Regions from separate parts of the Caballeronia sp. EK genome, predicted to be linked through region 2. Evidence: predicted binding sites of a transcription regulator. Region 2 holds the regulator's gene; the other holds the start of a gene.

Region 1 (9,738 bases), on a different contig from region 2:
ACCGCCATTCGTATCTGGTGGAACGCTCTCTTAGGCTCGGTAAGCGAAACCGCGCTTACTTGCCTTCGGCTGCCGCGACGACCTTCTGCGCGGCTTCTTCCATGCTGTCCGCCGAGATGATCGGCAGGCCCGAGTCGGCCAGCATCTTCTTGCCGAGGTCTTCGTTCGTGCCCTTCATGCGCACGACGAGCGGCACCTTCAGGTCCACGGCCTTCGACGCCACGATCACGCCTTCCGCGATCACGTCGCAGCGCATGATGCCGCCGAAGATGTTCACGAGAATGGCCTTGAGGTTCGGATTCTTCAGCATCAGCTTGAACGCTTCGGTCACCTTCTCGGTCGTCGCGCCGCCGCCGACGTCGAGGAAGTTGGCCGGCTCGCCGCCGAACAGCTTGATGGTGTCCATCGTCGCCATCGCGAGGCCCGCGCCGTTCACGAGACAGCCGATGTTGCCGTCGAGCGAGATATACGCGAGGTCGAACTTCGACGCTTCGACTTCCGCCGGATCTTCTTCGTCCAGATCGCGGTAAGCGACGATTTCCGGGTGACGGAAGAGCGCGTTCGAATCGAAGTTGAACTTCGCGTCGAGCGCGATGACCTTGCCTTCGCCGGTCAGGATCAGCGGGTTGATTTCCGCGAGCGACGCGTCGGTTTCGTAGAACGCCTTGTACAGACCTTGCAGGATCGCGCGCGCTTGCGGAATCGATGCGTCCGGAATGCCGATCTTGCGTGCGAGGTCATCGGCGTCTGCGTCTTGCAGACCGGTCGACGGCTCGACGGCGAACTTGTGCAGCAGTTCGGGCGTCTTTTCCGCGACTTCTTCGATGTCCATGCCGCCTTCGCTCGACGCCATCACGACGACTTTCTGCGAAACGCGGTCGAGCACGAGGCCGACGTACAGTTCCTTCTTGATGTCCGCGCCTTCTTCGATCAGCAGGCGATTCACCTTCTGGCCTTCGGCGCCGGTCTGGTGCGTGATGAGCTGCATGCCGAGGATCTGGTTCGCGTATTCGCGGACCTGTTCGATCGACTTCGCGACCTTCACGCCGCCGCCCTTACCGCGGCCGCCGGCGTGAATCTGCGCCTTGACGACCCAAACCGGGCCGCCCAGCTCTTCCGCGGCCTTGACCGCATCATCCACCGAGAACACGGGTTTGCCGCGCGGGACCGCGACGCCGAATTTCCGCAGGATTTCCTTACCCTGGTACTCGTGAATCTTCATGCGTGATTCCTTCAGTCTGAGAGTTGGAGTGAACTTCTATGTGCTTGAACCGCTTTTTTTTCGATTCTTGTTTGAATTCCATGCGTGCGCGCAAGCGCTGCCTGCGCGCTACGAGGCGGACTTTGTCTCCGGCCTGTCCTGTACCTTTGTGCCGGTGTCCGTTTGACCGGCGGGTGCGTGGCCGAACCAGCGCGGGTAATACTCTTTGACCGCGGGGCCGTCGAAACGCAACGCGTGACACCGGCCGAGCTGAAACGGCGGCTCGTCCTGCGGTGCGGTCGTGGAGGGATTGGCGGCGTCGGATTGATTGAACGGATTGCCGTCTTCGATCTTCCAGACGTCGCCGGCGAATGCCTGAATGGCCGCGGTCGGCAAGACGCCGCACAGTTCGGTGAGATGCGTGCAGCCGGCCGCGCCGCGCAAGAGCCTGTTGGCTTCGCGGCGAAAACTTTGGAGCAGATTGAGCCCGATGAGCTTGCGATAGACCGGATTGGACTCGGCGCACAGAGCGCCATAGGGCGACCAGTCCGACGATGCTTCGACGTCGACGATGGTGAGCTTGCGGTCGATGGTGATGCGCAGCCAGAGTTCATGGATCGGCAGGCCGTGTGGCCGGACGCCCGTGGCGAGGCGAAAGTCGCGCGGCTTCTCATCGGTTAGACAGGCTTCGATATCCCAGAGGCCGTCGTCACGCTCGAACGCTTCCAGCCTAATCGCGCGACGGTGGCGCAATTGTCGGGGAGCGGGAGGCGAGAGAGGCATGCTGGAAGTGAGCCGGTACGGGGGAAACCGTGGAATTTTAGCATATTGGGTATTTGGAGCCGGACATGCGTTCCACGAATGAAACGTGCGTGCGGTTTCGGCTGAGACAGGCCGACATTCAGTCGTCGACGATCTCTTCGCTCCAGTCCTCGTCGCCGCCCTTCAGTATCTTCCCGATGGTGCCACTCGAAAAGCCGCGCGCGGCCAGAAAGCGCGCCTGCTTCGCACGTTCGGCAGGCGTCTCGGGCCGCACGCCGTACTTCTTCTCCCACACGGCCTGGGCGCGCGCGGTTTCGGATTGCGCGAGTTTGTCAGCGGTTTCACTGATGAGCTCATCGCCGACGGCATGGCGCTTCAACTCGCTGATGATCCTGCTGCCACCCATACGCGACGCCCGCCGATGCACGACGCTCTCGACAAAGCGCTCGTTCGACAGCCAGCCATCGCGTTCGAGGCTGTCGAGCAGCGATTCGAGCAAATCGGCTTCGTCAACGTACGGGCGCAGCTTGCGCGACAACTCCGCCCGACTGTATTCGCGCCGCGAGAGAAACGCGAGCGCACGCCCTTTCAGCGAGCGCTGCGGGCGTTTGGGATTGTTGGCTTCGCTCGCCGAAGGCTTTCGGGTGCGTTGACTGGAGCGGCTGTAGACTGGTTTCGCCGATTCGCCACCTGCCTGCTCGGCAGGCGCGCATTGCTCGAAGGGCTCGAAAGGATCGGCGTCTTCGAACGGGTCCGTGAAGGGGGTGAGATCGGGTTCTGAGGGTTTGCTTGCGGGCGTGGCGGCCAGCGGCGCGCTATCAACGGGACGTGCCTTCGGCTGCTCGGTCGCCTGCTTCAGCAACGCGCGTGCTTGCTCGAGACGCGCGGCGCGATCGCTCGCATCCTCGCTTTTTTCGCCGTCGTTCACGGGCTCAAAAACGCGACGCGCCGACGCGAATGACTTCGCGTCGGCGCGCTGCTTGTTACTGCGTTTGAAGCCGCTCGACTTCGACGATGCACCACGCCGCTCGCTGCTTCGTTCGTAGCGATCGGCAGAGTCGGAACCGCTCTCGGTTCCGTCATCCGCCATGTCAGCCTTCGATCCGAACCGACGCTTCTGCATCGTCCTTCAAGCCTGATGCTTACTCGTCGTCGGCCGTTGCAGCGCCTGCGACAGCAGCCTCGCCCAGCGCGGCGACACCCAGCGATGCGCGGATCTTGTTCTCGATCTCGCGTGCGATGTCCGGATTCTCGCGCAGGAATTCACGCGCGTTGTCCTTGCCCTGACCGATGCGGTCGCCGTTGTAGCTGTACCAGGCGCCGGCCTTGTCGACCAGCTTCGCCTGCACGCCGAGATCGATGATTTCGCCCTGACGCGAGATGCCTTCGCCGTACAGGATGTCGAAGATGGCTTCGCGGAACGGCGGCGACACCTTGTTCTTCACGACCTTCACGCGCGTCTCGTTGCCGATGACTTCGTCGTTCTTCTTGATCGAGCCGATACGGCGGATATCCAGACGCACCGACGAATAGAACTTGAGCGCATTACCGCCCGTGGTGGTTTCCGGGTTGCCGAACATCACGCCGATCTTCATGCGAATCTGGTTGATGAAGATCACGAGGCAGTTCGTGCGCTTGATCGTACCGGTGAGCTTGCGCAGCGCCTGCGACATCAGACGCGCTTGCAGACCCGGCAGCGAATCGCCCATTTCGCCTTCGATTTCCGCCTTCGGCACGAGCGCCGCGACCGAGTCGATGACGATCATGTCGATGGAGCCGGAGCGCACCAGCGCATCCGCGATTTCCAGCGCCTGCTCGCCCGTGTCCGGCTGCGAGATCAGCAGATCCTGCGCGTTCACGCCGAGCTTTTGCGCGTATTGCACGTCGAGCGCGTGTTCTGCGTCGATGAACGCCGCCGTGCCGCCGAGCTTCTGCATCTCCGCGATCACTTGCAGCGTGAGCGTGGTCTTGCCCGAGGACTCCGGACCGTAGATTTCCACGACACGGCCGCGCGGCAAGCCGCCGACGCCGAGCGCGATGTCCAGTCCGAGCGAACCGGTGGAAACCACCTGAATGTCTTCGACCGCCTCACCTGCGCCGAGCCGCATGATCGACCCTTTGCCGAATTGCTTTTCGATCTGCGAGAGCGCGGCGGCCAGGGCCTTGCTCTTTTCCGCAGTCATTCCAGCCGGGCCTTTCTTGCTTTCTTCCATGAATCGTCCTTTGCTATGATGAACGGCGTCTGAGGCAGTGTTCACGGGCTTTTCCGTTGCTCGATCGAGCATACGAAACCACGCTTCACACTCACGCAGACACTGTATAAAAAAACAGTAGTTTTTGCAAGCATGCAACCGCGTGGCGCAGCTTTTTTTCCACGCCGCGCGAGACGCGCTAAAACTACGAAACACCTGGAGACCGCCGCGCCGGGCGACAAACGGTGCCGGCAATATAAGGCGCACACGACGATGCGAATCCTCATTGCCGAAGACGACAGCATACTCGCGGACGGCCTCGTCCGATCACTCCGCCAATCGGGATACGCCGTCGACCATGTGAAGCATGGCGTCGAGGCGGACACCGCGCTTTCCCTGCAGACTTTCGACCTGCTGATACTCGATCTCGGCCTGCCGCTCATGCCCGGCCTCGAAGTCCTGCGCCGCCTGCGCGCGCGCAACTCGCAGATGCCCGTGCTGATCCTGACCGCCGCCGACAGCGTCGATGAACGCGTCAAAGGCCTCGATCTCGGCGCGGATGACTATATGGCCAAACCCTTCGCGCTGAACGAGCTCGAAGCACGCGTGCGGGCGCTCACACGGCGCGGCGCGGGCGGCGGCCCGACGGTCGTCAAGCACGGCTCGCTTTCCTTCGATCAGGTCGGGCGGATTGCGACGATCGGCGATCAGGTCATCGATCTGTCCGCGCGCGAGCTCGGCGTGCTCGAAGTGCTGTTGCAAAGAACCGGCCGGCTCGTGTCGAAGGAACAGCTCGTCAATCATCTGTGCGAATGGGGCGAGGAAGTCAGCAATAACGCGATCGAGGTCTACGTGCACCGGTTGCGCAAAAAGATCGAGCCGAGCGGCGCGAAGATCATCACGGTACGCGGCCTGGGTTACACGCTGGAGAAAGCGGGCGTCACGGCGCCCGGCACGAACGGCGCGGGCCCGCAACCGTCGGGCGTCGCCGCCGGCCAACACTATAAGTAGCCTGCATGGCGTCGCCCGCTTCCACCGAATCGCCCGAGTCGAAGAACCACGCGAAGACGAGCGCCGACGATTCCGACGCCCAGCGCGACGCGCGCTATGCCAACCCTTTCGCGCCGCCCGACGAACTCGAGCCCGACGACGAGACGCATCCGCGCTCGCTCTTCGGCGAGATTCTCGACTGGATGCTCGCGCCGCTGCTGCTGCTCTGGCCGATGAGCATCGCGGTAACGTATCTCGTCGCGAAGTCGATCGCGAACGGGCCGTTCGACCGCGCGCTCGAAGCCGACGCCTACGTGCTCGCGCGCCAGATTCAGCCGGTCAACGGCGTCGCCGAATTGCGGCTTCCGGACGCGACGCGCGATTTCCTGCGCGCCGACAACGTCGACAGCGTGTTCTTTCAGGTGCTCGGCACGCGCGGCGAGCTGGTCGGCGGCGACCGCGACATGCCCTTGCCGCACGACGACGATCGTCCGCAGCCGGGCATCGTCGAGTTTCGCGACGATGTGCTGCGCGGCAACGACATCCGCGTCGCGTATACGACCGTCGATCTGCCCGGCCTCGCGCCCGGCCGCGATCCGGACAGCGCGCAACCGGTGCTCGTGCAGGTGGCCGAGACGCTCGACAAGCGCAGCCAGCTCGCCAACGACATCATCAAGGGCGTGATCCTGCCGCAGTTCGTGATCCTGCCGCTCGCGATCATCCTCGTATGGTTCGGGCTGTCGCGCGGGCTCGCGCCGCTGCATGCGCTGCAGTCGAACATCCGCGCGCGCCGCCCCGACGATCTCTCGCCGCTCCAGGCGGGCAGCGCGCCGCCGGAGATCGCGCCGCTCGTCGCGTCGTTCAACGATCTGCTCACGCGCCTCGAACAGAACATGGAGTTCCAGAAACGCTTCATCGCCGATGCCGCGCATCAGATGAAGACGCCGCTCGCGGGCCTGCGCATGCAGGCGGAACTGGCGATGCGCCAGGATGTATCGACGGAAGTGCAGCACTCGCTCGAACAGATCGCGATGAGTTCCGAGCATGCCGCGCGCCTCGTGACGCAACTGCTCGCGCTCGCTCGCGCCGAGAATCGTGCGACGGGGCAGATATTCACGCCCATCGTGCTGACCGATCTCGCGCGGCTCGCCGTGCGCGACTGGGTTCAGGCCGCGCTCGCGAAGCGCATGGACCTCGGTTATGAAGAGCCGCCGTTTCCGGTCGAAGTGGAAGGCAACGTCGTGATGTTGCGGGAGATGTTGTCGAACCTGATCGACAACGCGATCCGCTACACGCCGGCGGGCGGGCGCATCACCGTGCGCGTGCGGACCGACGATAACGATCTCGATCTCGTGCATCTCGAAGTGGAAGACACGGGCCTCGGCATTCCGGCGGCGGAGCGCACGCGCGTGGTCGAACGCTTCTATCGCATACTCGGGCGCGAGGGCGATGGCAGCGGACTCGGCCTTGCGATCGTCAAGGAGATCGCGACGATGCACGGCGGCTCGCTCGCCATCGAGGATCATGTGTATCAGGACAGCCCGAGACTCGCCGGAACCCTTGTACGGGTCAGCCTCCAGCGGGTTTTTCCTGCCCGGGACAAACCCTGAGCGTAAGTCTCGCGCAGCGGTTTTGCTCGCGCGAGAAGAACGAGATTAAAAGAATTTAAACGATCGTTCGAAACACATGCCCGCCAATTCCGCGAACATCCCTGTTATAGCCTCGATGTTGCCCGTTAGTCACCGCGTCAGAACGCCGTAAGTTTTCGTTCCAATAATCTTTGCACCGGAGCCGCCTAGTCGCGGACCGATGTATTCGAAAATTCAAATCAGGAGACGATACATGGCTACGGTTGAGGGGCGCGTGTCACACGCACCGATGACGGCGGAGGAGAAGAAAGTCATCTTCGCCTCGTCGCTCGGCACGGTGTTCGAATGGTATGACTTCTATCTGGCGGGCTCGCTCGCCGTCTATATCAGCAAGACCTTCTTCTCGGGCGTCAATCCGACGGCCGGCTTCATCTTCACCTTGCTGGGCTTCGCCGCGGGCTTCGCGGTGCGTCCGTTCGGCGCGATCGTGTTCGGCCGGCTCGGCGATATGGTCGGGCGCAAGTACACGTTCCTCGTGACCATCGTGATCATGGGTCTGTCGACGTTCCTGATCGGCTTCCTGCCGGGATACGCGACGATCGGCATCGCGGCGCCGGTCATCTTCATCGCGATGCGGCTGTTGCAAGGTCTCGCGCTCGGCGGAGAGTACGGCGGCGCGGCGACATACGTCGCGGAGCACGCGCCTTCGAACAAGCGCGGCGCGTGGACGGCGTGGATCCAGACCACCGCGACGCTCGGCCTGTTCATCTCGCTGATCGTGATTCTCGCGGTGCGCACGATCATGGGCGAAGAACAGTTCGGCGCGTGGGGCTGGCGCATTCCGTTCCTCGTGTCGATCCTGCTGCTCGCCGTGTCCGTTTGGATTCGCATGAAGCTGCACGAGTCGCCGGTGTTCGAGCGCATCAAGGCGGAAGGCAAGACCTCGAAGGCGCCGCTCACGGAAGCATTCGGCGAGTGGAAGAACCTGAAGATCGTGCTGCTCGCGCTCTTCGGTCTGACGGCGGGCCAGGCGGTCGTGTGGTACACGGGCCAGTTCTATTCGCTGTTCTTCCTGACGCAGACGCTGAAGGTCGATGGCACCAGCGCGAACATCATGGTCGCCGTGGCGCTGCTGATCGGCACGCCGTTCTTCGTGTTCTTCGGTTCGCTGTCGGACCGCATCGGGCGCAAGCCGATCATCATGGCGGGCTGTCTGATCGCCGCGTTGAGCTTCTTCCCGCTCTTCAAGGCGCTCGCTCACTACACGAATCCGACGCTCGAAGCCGCGACGCAGAAGTCGCCGATCGTCGTGATCGCCAATCCGGACGAGTGCTCGTTCCAGTTCAATCCGGTGGGCACGGCGAAGTTCACGAGCTCCTGCGATATCGCGAAGAGCGCGCTGTCGAAGGCGGGTCTGAACTATGAGAACGTGGCGGCGCCGGCGGGCACGCAGGCGCAGATCAAGGTCGGCGAGACGGTGGTGAACACGTACGACGGCAAGGCCGCCGACGCCAAGGTTCAAGGCGCGGCCTTCGACAAGACGCTCGCAGGCACGCTGAAGAGCGCGGGCTATCCGGCGAAAGCCGATCCGGCGCTGATCAACTGGCCGATGGCGATCGTGGTGCTGACGATCCTCGTGATCTTCGTGACGATGGTGTACGGGCCGATCGCGGCGATGCTGGTCGAGATGTTCCCGGCGCGGATCCGCTATACGTCGATGTCGCTGCCGTATCACATCGGCAATGGCTGGTTCGGCGGCTTCCTGCCTGCGACGGCCTTCGCGATCGTCGCGGCCAGGGGCGATATCTACTCCGGCTTGTGGTATCCGATTGTGATCGCGCTGGCGACGTTCGTGATCGGCATGCTGTTCGTGAAGGACACGCGCAAGTCGAATGTCTATCACGAGGATTGATGCGGGCTTCGCCTGCCCTTCCACGCGGTTCTTAAGAATTCGCGTGGAAGGGGTTGACAGCCTGTACGACGCTCGCCATAATCTCGTCTTCTTTCGGCGAATTAGCTCAGTCGGTTAGAGCGACGGAATCATAATCCGCAGGTCCGGGGTTCGAGTCCCTGATTCGCCACCAGCTTCAAGAAAAAGCCTCTGTCCCACAAGGACAGCGGCTTTTTGCTTTCTTCCTCACGCGCGCGTTCCCCATCCCCCTCATGCTTAAATAGCGCATCCGCTTCCTCAAGCATCTAGAACGTGCCCACCTTCGACCAACTCGCCGCGACCATCCGCGATCGTTTCCCCGACCTGAGCCCGCAATTCCAGGCCGGCGCCGCGTTTCTTCTCGACTATCCCGACGAGGTCGCCGTCCTCTCGATGCGCAAGGTCGCCGAACGCGCGAAGGTCCAACCCGCCGCGATGGTCCGCCTGTCGCAACAGCTCGGCTTTCCCGGCTGGAACGAACTCCGCGAAATCTTCGTGAGCCGAGTCCGCACGCGTCCCGAACCGCTGACGACGCGCGCCCGCTCGCTCGTAAAAAGCGGCGCCGACAATCACCTGAGCCGCGATCTCGCGCAAGCGCAATCGCACAACCTCGATCTCACGCTCGCGCAAAACGCCGAGAGCGTCGTCGATGCGGCGAAGACGCTGAAGAAAGCGCCGCATGTCCACGTCGCGGGCTTTCGTTCGTGTTATCCCGTCGCGTTCAGCCTGCTCTACGGCTATCGCCTGTTCCGCCCGTCAGTGAGCCTCGTCAGCGGCGAAGCCGGCACGCTCGAAATGCAGTTGCGCGGCATCGAAAAGCGGCACGCCGTGGTCGTCGTGAGCTTCGCGCCGTATTCCGTCGAAGCCGTGCGCGTCGCGCAGGCGGCGATCGAGCGCGGCGCGAAACTCATCGCGCTCACGGACAGCGCCGTGTCGCCCATCGCGTTGAATGCGGATCACACGCTGATCTTCTCGCACGAATCGCCGTCGTTCTTTCCGTCGCTCGTCGCGGCGTCGGCGCTGGCGGAAATGCTCGTCGCGCATCTGCTCGCGCTCGAAGGCAAGGATGCAGTC
Region 2 (9,738 bases):
TGATGATGAGCAGCGACGTGATCTCGGATTTCATCGGCACATTGCCCGCGATGAAAATCACCGAGCCGTACTCGCCGAGCGCACGCGCGAACGCGAGCGCGAAACCGGTCAGGAGCGCGGGAAACACCGAAGGCAGCACGACGCGGCGAAACGTCAGCCAGCGCGTCGCGCCGAGGCACGCGGCGGCCTCTTCCTGTTCGCGCTCGAACTCCTCCAGCACCGGCTGCACCGTGCGCACGACGAACGGCAAGCCGATGAACGTCAGCGCGACGAGCACGCCGAGCGGCGTGAACGCGACCTTGATGCCGAACGGCGCGAGATATTGCCCGATCCAGCCGTTGCCCGCATAGACCGCGGCGAGCGAGATGCCCGCGACGGACGTCGGCAGCGCGAACGGCAAATCGACGATCGCATCGACGATGCGCTTGAACGGAAACGTGTAGCGCACGAGCACCCACGCGACGAGAAAGCCGAACACCGCGTTGATGAGCGCGCCGCCGAGCGCGGCACTGAACGTGAGCCGATAGGACGCGAGCACGCGCGGCGACGTGACCGCGCGCACGAACTGCGCCCAGTCGAGCGTCGCGGTCTTCGCGAAGGTGGCGGCAAGCGGAATCAGCACCACGAGGCTTAAGTACGCCACCGTGATGCCGAGCGTCAGGCCGAACCCGGGAAGCGCGCTCGGCTTCTTGAATGTGAGGGTCGTCATCCTTGATTGATCCTTTTCTTGCGCCGGGGTTAGGCGCGTCGCTGCTTCGGGGCGCGCGGCGTCATTGACGCGCCGCGTCGCCCGCTCTTTCGCTTACTGCGGTTGATAGATCGAATCGAACACGCCGCCGTCCGCGAAGTGCGTCTTCTGCGCCTTCGTCCAACCGCCGAACGTGTCGTCGATGGTGTAGAGCTTCAGCTTCGGAAACTGCTTCGTGAGTTCAGCGGGCACCTTGTCCGAGCGCGGCCGATAAAAATTGCGCGCGGCGATCTGTTGTCCTTCGTCGCTGTACAGATACTTGAGATAGGCATCGGCGAGCTTGCGCGTACCGTGCTTGTCGACGACCTTGTCCACCACCGCGACCGGCGGCTCCGCGAGAATGCTCACCGACGGCACCACGATCTCGAACTTGTCCGTGCCGAATTCCTTCACCGAGAGGAACGCCTCGTTCTCCCATGCGATCAGCACGTCGCCCTGGCCGCGCTGCACGAAGCTCGTCGTGGCGCCGCGCGCGCCGGAATCGAGCACGCCGGCGTTCTTGTAGAGCTTCGTGACGAAATCCTTGGCGGTCTGGTCGTTGCCGCCCGGCTTGTGCTGCGCATACGCCCACGCCGCGAGATAGTTCCAGCGCGCGCCACCCGAGGTCTTCGGATTCGGCGTGACGATCGACACGCCCGGCTTGGCCAGATCGTCCCAGTCCTTGATGTGCTTCGGATTGCCCTTGCGCACGAGAAACACGATCGTCGATGTGTACGGCGACGCGTTGTCCGGCAGACGCTTCTGCCAGTCCGCGTTGACGAGTCCCTTGGACGCGAGCGCATCGATGTCGTAGGCGAGCGCGAGCGTCACGACATCGGCCTGCAGACCGTCGAGCACCGCGCGCGCCTGTCCGCCCGAGCCGCCGTGCGACTGCTTGAAAGTGACCGTTTCGCCCGTGTCGGCCTTCCACTTTTTCGCGAACGCCTGATTGAAGTCCTGATACAGCTCGCGGGTCGGGTCGTAGGAGACGTTCAGAAACGACGTCTGCGCGAACGCCGACGCAGCCAGCCCGACGCCCGCCGCCGTCAGCGCCGCCGCCGCGAGCACGCGCCGCGCGCCTTTGCCCAATCCCAACTTGATGCTTTGCATTCCCCGTTCTCCGTCTTATCGAATTGACGGAATCAGTCTATCGAGGCGTCTATATGATTAGAAATAATCGTTATTCACTTTTTTATACGTAAAACTGCTAAGAAGCATATTCCTGGGTGGAAGAAGCGACGGTGGCGGCGAAACGCGCCCTCCGCTGCTGCGGGCGGACGAACTTAAAGTAAAGCTTGAAAAGCGCGAAATACTGTATAAAAATACAGTCAACTGTCCATCCATACAGTGCACCCAGGGGCCAGAGCCTGTGACCAAGACATCAAAACTTACCGCGCGGCAGCAGCAGGTCTTCGAACTGATCCAGCGCGCGATCGACCGCACGGGCTTTCCGCCGACGCGCGCCGAGATCGCGGCGGAACTCGGCTTCAGCTCGGCGAATTCGGCCGAGGAGCACTTGCGGGCGCTGGCGCGCAAGGGCGTGATCGAACTCGCGGCGGGCTCGTCGCGCGGCATCCGGCTGCTCGGCGACGCCTCGCGCATCGATCGCTCGGAAGAACTGCCGCATCAGTTCACGCTGCCGCATCAGAGCATCATGCAACTGTCGCTGCCGCTCGTCGGACGCGTCGCGGCAGGTAGCCCGATCCTCGCGCAGGAACACATCTCGCAGCATTACGCATGCGATCCCGCGCTCTTCTCCAGCAAGCCGGACTATCTGCTGAAAGTGCGGGGCCTGTCGATGCGCGACGCCGGCATTCTCGACGGCGACCTGCTCGCCGTGCAGAAGCGCACCGAGGCGAAGGACGGGCAGATCGTCGTCGCGCGTCTGGGCGACGACGTCACGGTCAAACGCTGGAAACGTCGTCCGGACGGGGTCGAACTGATCGCCGAGAACCCGGACTACGAGAACATTTTCGTGCGCTCCGGCAGCGGCGATTTCGCGCTGGAAGGCATCGCGGTTGGCCTGATTCGTTCTGGCGAGTTCTGAAATCTCCACCCGGCAAGGGCGGGGAGCGAAAAGCGCGGGCATATCGTTCGCTCACGTTCAGAAAGAGATAAGAATGGGACAAGAAATGTCCCATTGACATCGCAAGATAGCCTCACCAACCGCTTTAACGCTCAGTCGAGGCGGCTCAAACACAACAAGCATGACGGCCGCCGTGCGCGGTGCGCCGCGGTGCGTCCTATCGTCTGGAGAGTCATCATGGAACGTTTTGCCCGTCTGCTGCCCTTCCGTCAGTTTGGCCGCCTGCGCCATCTGCGCACGCTGATCGCATGCGGCACGCCGCACGCCGAAACCGCCCCCGACCTCTTCGACGACATGCCCGCGCTGCCCTCCCGGCAGCCGGCTTTCGCGCGCGTGTCGCTGAGCAGCACGGTGCACGCGGAGCCGGAACAGCGCGCGCCGGTGCGCGTCTATCGCGGGCAATCGCGCGTGATTCTGGTGGGCAAGATCGACGAAGTGTCGCGCATGATCGACCGTTGCATCGCGGAGGAAGACGCGGGGCTCGCCGGCGGCATCCTCGCCTGAATCGGGGTGGAACGTGAATTCGCGGGATTTATCGCGCACCGGCGTGGTCAATCCCGGATTCACGTTTTGCAAAGAGGCTTCGTCGTCGCATGTCCCGCACTACCCGTTCTGTCGCTACCGCGTTCGTCGTCCTGATTCTCGTCGCGGCGCTCGCTTTTATTTACGCGTCACCTTATATCGCGCTGAATCGCGTGAAACGCGCAGCCGATGCCCGCGACGCGCAGACCGTCAATCAGTACGTGGATTTTCCCGCGTTGCGCGCGAGCCTCAAGGAACAGGTCGGCGCGCTGCTCACGCGCCGCGTCGATATTCAAAAGAGCGGCAATCCGCTCGCAATCATCGGGGCGATGATCGGTGCGGCGCTCGTCGGTCCTCTCGTCGATTCATATGCGACACCGGACGGCGTCGCGGCGATTCTGAACGGCATTCCGCCGCGCGGCGATCCGGGCGAGCAACCGCCGCAAGCCGGAAACGGTGCATCGGCAACGCCGTCGAACGCGCCGGCCTCGGGCGTCACGGCCGCGCAGCAGGCGCCCAGGGAACCGCCACAGACCACCGCCGGTTATCGAAGCCTGAACACGTTCGTCGTCACGTATCAGCACGGCGCCGGAGATGCGCGTTACTCGGCGATCTTTCACCGCTACGGCCTCGTGTCATGGAAGCTCGTCGCGGTCGATCTCAATGGCTGACGATCAGGCGCCGGCTTCGGCCTTGACGGGCTTGGCCGCGTAAGCCGCTTCGTCTTCCGCTTCCGCCGATTCACCCGCCTGACAGACGGCCACGAGAATGCTGCACTTCACGCGGTCGAGCAAGGGCGTGTTGCCCGCGCCCATCCACCAGCGCGCGAGACCGTTGCGGCAACGATGCCCGACCACGACGAGATCGACCTGAAGGCTTTCGGCGAGCGCGGCGATCTCGTCGATCGGATGCCCGAACGCAAAATGTCCCTGCGCCTGAAGACCGCGTTCGCGGAGCCACTCGACGCCTTCCTGCAGAATGTCGCGCGCGGCCTCTTCGAAGCGTCCGCAGGCCATATCGGTTAGCAGTCCGGCGCTCTGCGCGATGCTCGAGCGCATGTCCACCACTGCGAGGACGTGCGTCTCGGCATTCAGATCCAGCGCGAGATTCGCGCCTTGGCGCAATGCCTTGCGACCTTCTCTGGAGCCGTCATAGCAGAGCAGGATTTTTCGGTAGCTTTCCATCATGACCTCCCTGGCCAACTTGCCCTTCGCGCCCGCCCGACGCGACCCGAAGCGCGATTTACCCGCGGCGTTGCTTCATCATCGTGCGTCGCCCCTTGGGTGACAACGCTGGAAAACGCTTACCGACGCGAACATGCTAGCTCGCACCGTGCCAGAACTCCGAACACGCCGACGGACAAGCCTCTGGCACTTTCGGCCGGAACCGGTTCGACGCCCGTCGCACAGGTTTGACACGCGCTCGCCGCACGCGGTTGCACGCCAGGCATCGCCTTGGTGCAATGGATTACACTAGCCCGCTGGATTTCCCCTACGCGATTTTCCTGCGGCACGAATGCATGACTGATCAAACATCACGCGAGTCCGATGAAAGCGGCGCGCCCGCCATCGAGTTCAGCGAAGTAAGGAAGCACTACGGTGAGCGCACCGTGGTCGATGGTCTGTCGTTCGATGTGCGGCCCGGCGAATGCTTCGGACTGCTCGGCCCGAACGGCGCGGGCAAGACGACGACGCTCAAGATGCTGCTCGGCATCACCTCGCCCGATAGCGGCGCGATCCGTCTCGTCGGCGAGCCGGTGCCCGCGCGCGCCCGTTTCGCGCGCGAACGCGTGGGCGTCGTGCCGCAATTCGACAATCTCGATCCCGATTTCACGGTGCGCGAAAACCTGACTGTGTTCGGCCGCTACTTCGGTCTCACCGGCGCGCGCATGGATGCGCTCGTGCCATCGCTCTTGGAGTTCGCGCGCCTGGAGAGCAAGGCCGATGCGCGCGTCGGCGAACTGTCGGGCGGCATGAAGCGGCGTCTCACGCTCGCGCGCGCGCTCGTCAACGATCCAGATGTTCTCGTGATGGACGAACCCACCACGGGACTCGATCCGCAAGCGCGGCATATGATCTGGGAGCGCCTGCGCTCGCTCCTCGCGCGCGGCAAGACCATCCTTCTGACGACGCATTTCATGGAAGAAGCCGAACGTCTTTGCGATCGCCTTTGTGTGATCGAGGAAGGCCGCAAGATTGCCGAGGGACGGCCGCGCGATCTCATCGAATCGGTGATCGGCTCGGATGTGATCGAGATCTATGGGCCCGATCCGCAGGCGCTCGCGGCGGAGCTCGAACCGTTCGTCGAGCGCATGGAAGTGAGCGGCGAAACGCTCTTTTGCTATGTCGACGATCCGCAGCCCGTGCATGCGCGCGTGAAAGGCCGCGCGGACGTGCGCTATCTGCATCGTCCGGCGAATCTCGAAGATGTTTTCCTGCGTCTCACGGGACGTGAGATGGTGGACTGAATCAATGGATACGCTCGAACCATCCCGCATCGGACGAAAACGCGAATCGAAGCGCGCGGAAAATTTCACTCCGCTATCCAGTGCGCTGCCCGCCAATGCGACGCACTGGATGTCGGTGTGGCGGCGCAACTATCTCGTCTGGAAGAAGCTCGCGATCGCCTCGATGATCGGCAATCTCGCCGACCCGATGATCTATCTCTTCGGTCTCGGACTGGGTCTCGGGCTGATGGTCGGGCATGTCGACGGCGTGTCGTATATCGCGTTTCTCGCGGCGGGAACGGCGGCATCGAGCGTGATGATGTCCGCGAGCTTCGAGGCGATGTACTCGGGCTTCTCGCGCATGCACGTGCAGCGCACGTGGGAAGCGATCATGCATACGCCGCTCACGCTCGGCGACATCGTGCTTGGCGAGATCGTATGGTCCGCGAGCAAGTCGGTGCTGTCGGGCGTGGCGATCATGATCGTCGCGGGCGCGCTAGGCTATGCGAGCTTTCCGTCGATGCTGATCGCGCTGCCCGTCATCGTGCTGACGGGACTCGCGTTCGCCAGCACGGCGATGGTCATCACCGCGCTCGCGCCGAGCTACGACTTCTTCATGTTCTATCAGACGCTCGCGCTCACTCCGATGCTGCTGCTATCCGGCGTGTTCTTTCCGATCGCGCAACTGCCCGCGATCGCCCGGCACGTCACGCAGGTTCTGCCGCTCTTCCATGCGGTCGAGCTGATCCGCCCGGCGATGCTCGGCCGCCCGTTCGACGGCGCCGCGCTCCATGTGCTGGTGCTTACCGCCTATGCGGTCGTGCCGTTTTTCCTGTGCGCGTGGCTCTTCCGGCGACGCATGATGAAATGAAAAACGGCGATGGACCGCTGAAGTCCATCGCCGTGTCCGCATCGTCGAAGAAAAAACGCTACTTCACGGGAAACTCGTGATGGCCGCCGAAGCCGAAGCGCATCGCGGAAAGCATGCGCTCGGGGAACGACTCGGCATCGCGCGAGCGGAAGCGCGTGTAAAGCGCCGCCGACAGAACCTGCGCAGGCACCGCTTCCTCGATCGCCGCCTCGATGGTCCAGCGCCCTTCGCCGCTGTCCGCGACTTCCGTCGAGAAGCGTTCGAGCGTGCCGTCGCTGGCGAGCGCGCCCGCGGTCAGATCGAGCAGCCACGACGACACCACGCTGCCGCGCCGCCATACTTCGGCGATATCCGCGAGATCGAGCGTGTAGCGTTCGCCTTCCGCGAGATCCTTCGACTCCTTGTGCCTGAGGATATGGAAGCCCTCGGCATACGCCTGCATCAGGCCGTACTCGATGCCGTTGTGCACCATCTTCACGAAGTGCCCGGAGCCGACCGGCCCGCAGTGCATATAGCCATTCTCGACGCGCGCATCGCGTCCTTCGCGGCCGGGCGTCTGCGGGATGTCGCCGCGTCCGGGCGCGAGTGTCGCGAGAATCGGATCGATCCGCCGCACGATCGCCTCGTCGCCGCCGATCATCATGCAGTAGCCTCGCTCCAGTCCCCAGATGCCGCCCGACGTGCCGACATCGACGTAATGGATGCCCTTCTCGCGCAGCTGCGCCGCGCGGCGGATATCGTCCTTGTAGAAGCTGTTGCCGCCGTCGATGATCACGTCATCTGCGCCGAGGATCTTGTGCAGATCGTCGAGCGTGTCCTCCGTGATCTTTCCGGCGGGCAGCATGAGCCAGACGACGCGCGGCGCACTCAGCTTCGCGACGAGATCGCCGAGATCCTTCGCGCCCGTCGCACCTTCGCTCGCGAGCGCTTCGGTCGCTTGCGGATTGTGATCGTACGCGACGCACGTATGCCCGGCGCGCATCAGCCGCCGCCCGATGTTGCCGCCCATGCGCCCCAGTCCCACGATGCCGATCTGCATGATGATTCACTCCTTGCCGTTGGATTTCACGCGTTCGATCTGCTTCTTCGCGGCGTCGTAGACCGCTTCCGGCGTGAAGCCGAATTTCGTCTTCAGCGCTTTCAATGGCGCCGATGCGCCGAAGGTGTGCATCACGATCTGCGATCCCAGGCGGCCGACATAGCGGTCCCAGCCGAGCGTCGCGGCCTGCTCGACGCAAACGCGCGCATTCACGTCCGGCGGCAGCACCGAGTCCTTGTACGCCTGATCCTGCTTCTCGAAGATGTCCCACGACGGCATCGACACGACGCGCGCCGCGATGCCTTCGCCCTTCAGCTTCTCGTAGGCCTCGACGCACAGCGACACTTCGCTGCCGGTCGCGAGCAGAAGCACTTCGGGCTTCTTGCCGCCATCGGCATCGGCGAGCACGTAGGCGCCGCGCTTCACTCCATCGGCCGATGCGTACTTCTTGCGATCGAAAGTCGGCAGCGCCTGACGCGTGAGCACGATGCACGATGGCTCCTTCGAATGCGTCAGCGCGACGCGCCACACTTCGGCCACCTCGTTCGCATCGGCGGGGCGCAGCGTGCACAGGCCCGGCACGCCGCGCAGCGAAGCCAGTTGCTCGATCGGCTGATGCGTCGGACCATCTTCGCCCACACCGATCGAATCGTGCGTGAACACGTAGATCACCGGCACTTCCATGATCGCGGAAAGGCGGATCGGCGGCTTCATGTAGTCGCTGAAAATCAGGAACGTCGATCCATACGGGCGCAACCCGGATAGCGCAAGGCCGTTGCAGACCGCGCCCATGCCGTGCTCGCGAATGCCGAAGTGCAGATTGCGTCCGCCGTAGCTGTCGTGCTCGAAGCTGCCCGCGCCTTCGAACTTGAGATTCGTCTTGGTCGATGGCGAGAGATCCGCCGCGCCGCCGATCAGCCAGGGAAGGCGCGGCGCAATGGCGTTCAGCACCTTGCCCGATGAATCGCGCGTAGCGATGCCTTTTGCGTCGGCTTCGAAGGTCGGAATGTCGGCGTCCCAGTTGTCGGGAAGCTTCGATTCGAGCATCTGCCACGCTTCTTTCGCGAGTTCCGGATTGGCCTTCTCGTAGGCGTCGAAGCGCTGCTTCCATTCGGCATGCAGCTTCTTGCCGCGCGCGCCCATGCCGTCGGCGAAATGCTGCATCACGCCGTCGGGCACGTAGAACTGCTTGTCCTCGGGCCAGCCGTAGAACTTCTTCGCGAGCTTGACCTCTTCCTCGCCGAGCGCTTCGCCGTGCGCGCTCGACGTGTCCTGCTTGTTCGGCGCGCCCCAGCCGATGATGCTCTTCACGACGATCAGCGTCGGCTTGTCCGTGTGCGACTTCGCCTTGTTGATGGCGTCTTCGAGCGCCTGCGCGTCGTTGGCGTCGTCGACATGCAGCGTGTGCCAGTTGTAGCCGTGAAAACGCGCCTCGACGTCGTCGCTATAGGCGAGATCCGTATGACCTTCGATGGTGACGCGGTTGCTGTCGTAGATCCAGATGAGGTTCGATAGCTTCAGATGCCCCGCGAGCGACGCGGCTTCGTGCGATACGCCTTCCATCATGTCGCCGTCGCCGCAGAGCGCGTAGACGCGGTAATCGAAGATCGCATCCTTGCCCTTGTTGAAGTGGGCTTCCTTCCAGCGCGCGGCCATCGCCATGCCGACGCTGTTGCCGAGACCCTGACCGAGCGGGCCGGTCGTCGTCTCGACGCCGGTCGTCATGCGGAATTCCGGGTGGCCGGGCGTCTTGCTGTCGAGCTGGCGGAAATGCTCGATGTCGTCGAGCGACACCGCGGGCTTGCCGGTCGGCTTGCCGTCCTGGTCGAACTCCTTCACACCCGCCAGATGCAGCAGCGAGTAAAGCAGCATCGACGCATGCCCGACCGACAGCACGAAGCGGTCGCGATTGGGCCAGAGCGGCGCGTCGGGATCGTAACGAAGATGGTTCTGCCAGAGATGGAACGCGACGGGCGCGAGCGCCATCGGCGTGCCGGGGTGGCCGGAATTGGCCTTCTGCACGGCGTCCATCGAGAGGGTGCGGATG

Evidence for each region. Region 2 encodes LexA, which represses DNA repair genes until DNA is damaged. Its sites were predicted from a motif close to ACTGTATNNNNATACAGT; they were not measured.
Region 1: recA (recombinase RecA) is a predicted target of LexA. The motif match lies at 4,278-4,295, and genes of this name have one in related genera.

Annotation. Positions count from the first base shown of each region.
Region 1 covers NZ_JACSUE010000009.1:271,797-281,534, reverse strand. The annotation lists gene sucC (ADP-forming succinate--CoA ligase subunit beta) at 56-1,237, opposite strand; gene IAG25_RS27200 (DUF2889 domain-containing protein) at 1,331-1,984, opposite strand; gene recX (recombination regulator RecX) at 2,103-3,086, opposite strand; gene recA (recombinase RecA) at 3,106-4,176, opposite strand; gene IAG25_RS27185 (response regulator transcription factor) at 4,429-5,166, shown strand; gene IAG25_RS27180 (sensor histidine kinase) at 5,172-6,755, shown strand; gene IAG25_RS27175 (MFS transporter) at 6,988-8,646, shown strand; tRNA gene IAG25_RS27170 (tRNA-Met) at 8,742-8,818, shown strand; gene IAG25_RS27165 (MurR/RpiR family transcriptional regulator) at 8,938-9,738, shown strand, end outside.
Region 2 covers NZ_JACSUE010000003.1:449,282-459,019, forward strand. The annotation lists gene cysT (sulfate ABC transporter permease subunit CysT) at 1-709, opposite strand, end outside; gene IAG25_RS10730 (sulfate ABC transporter substrate-binding protein) at 803-1,837, opposite strand; gene lexA (transcriptional repressor LexA) at 2,097-2,774, shown strand; gene IAG25_RS10740 (hypothetical protein) at 2,991-3,317, shown strand; gene IAG25_RS10745 (DUF2939 domain-containing protein) at 3,407-4,006, shown strand; gene IAG25_RS10750 (universal stress protein) at 4,010-4,519, opposite strand; gene nodI (nodulation factor ABC transporter ATP-binding protein NodI) at 4,855-5,802, shown strand; gene IAG25_RS10760 (ABC transporter permease) at 5,807-6,652, shown strand; gene gnd (phosphogluconate dehydrogenase (NAD(+)-dependent, decarboxylating)) at 6,711-7,691, opposite strand; gene tkt (transketolase) at 7,698-9,738, opposite strand, start outside.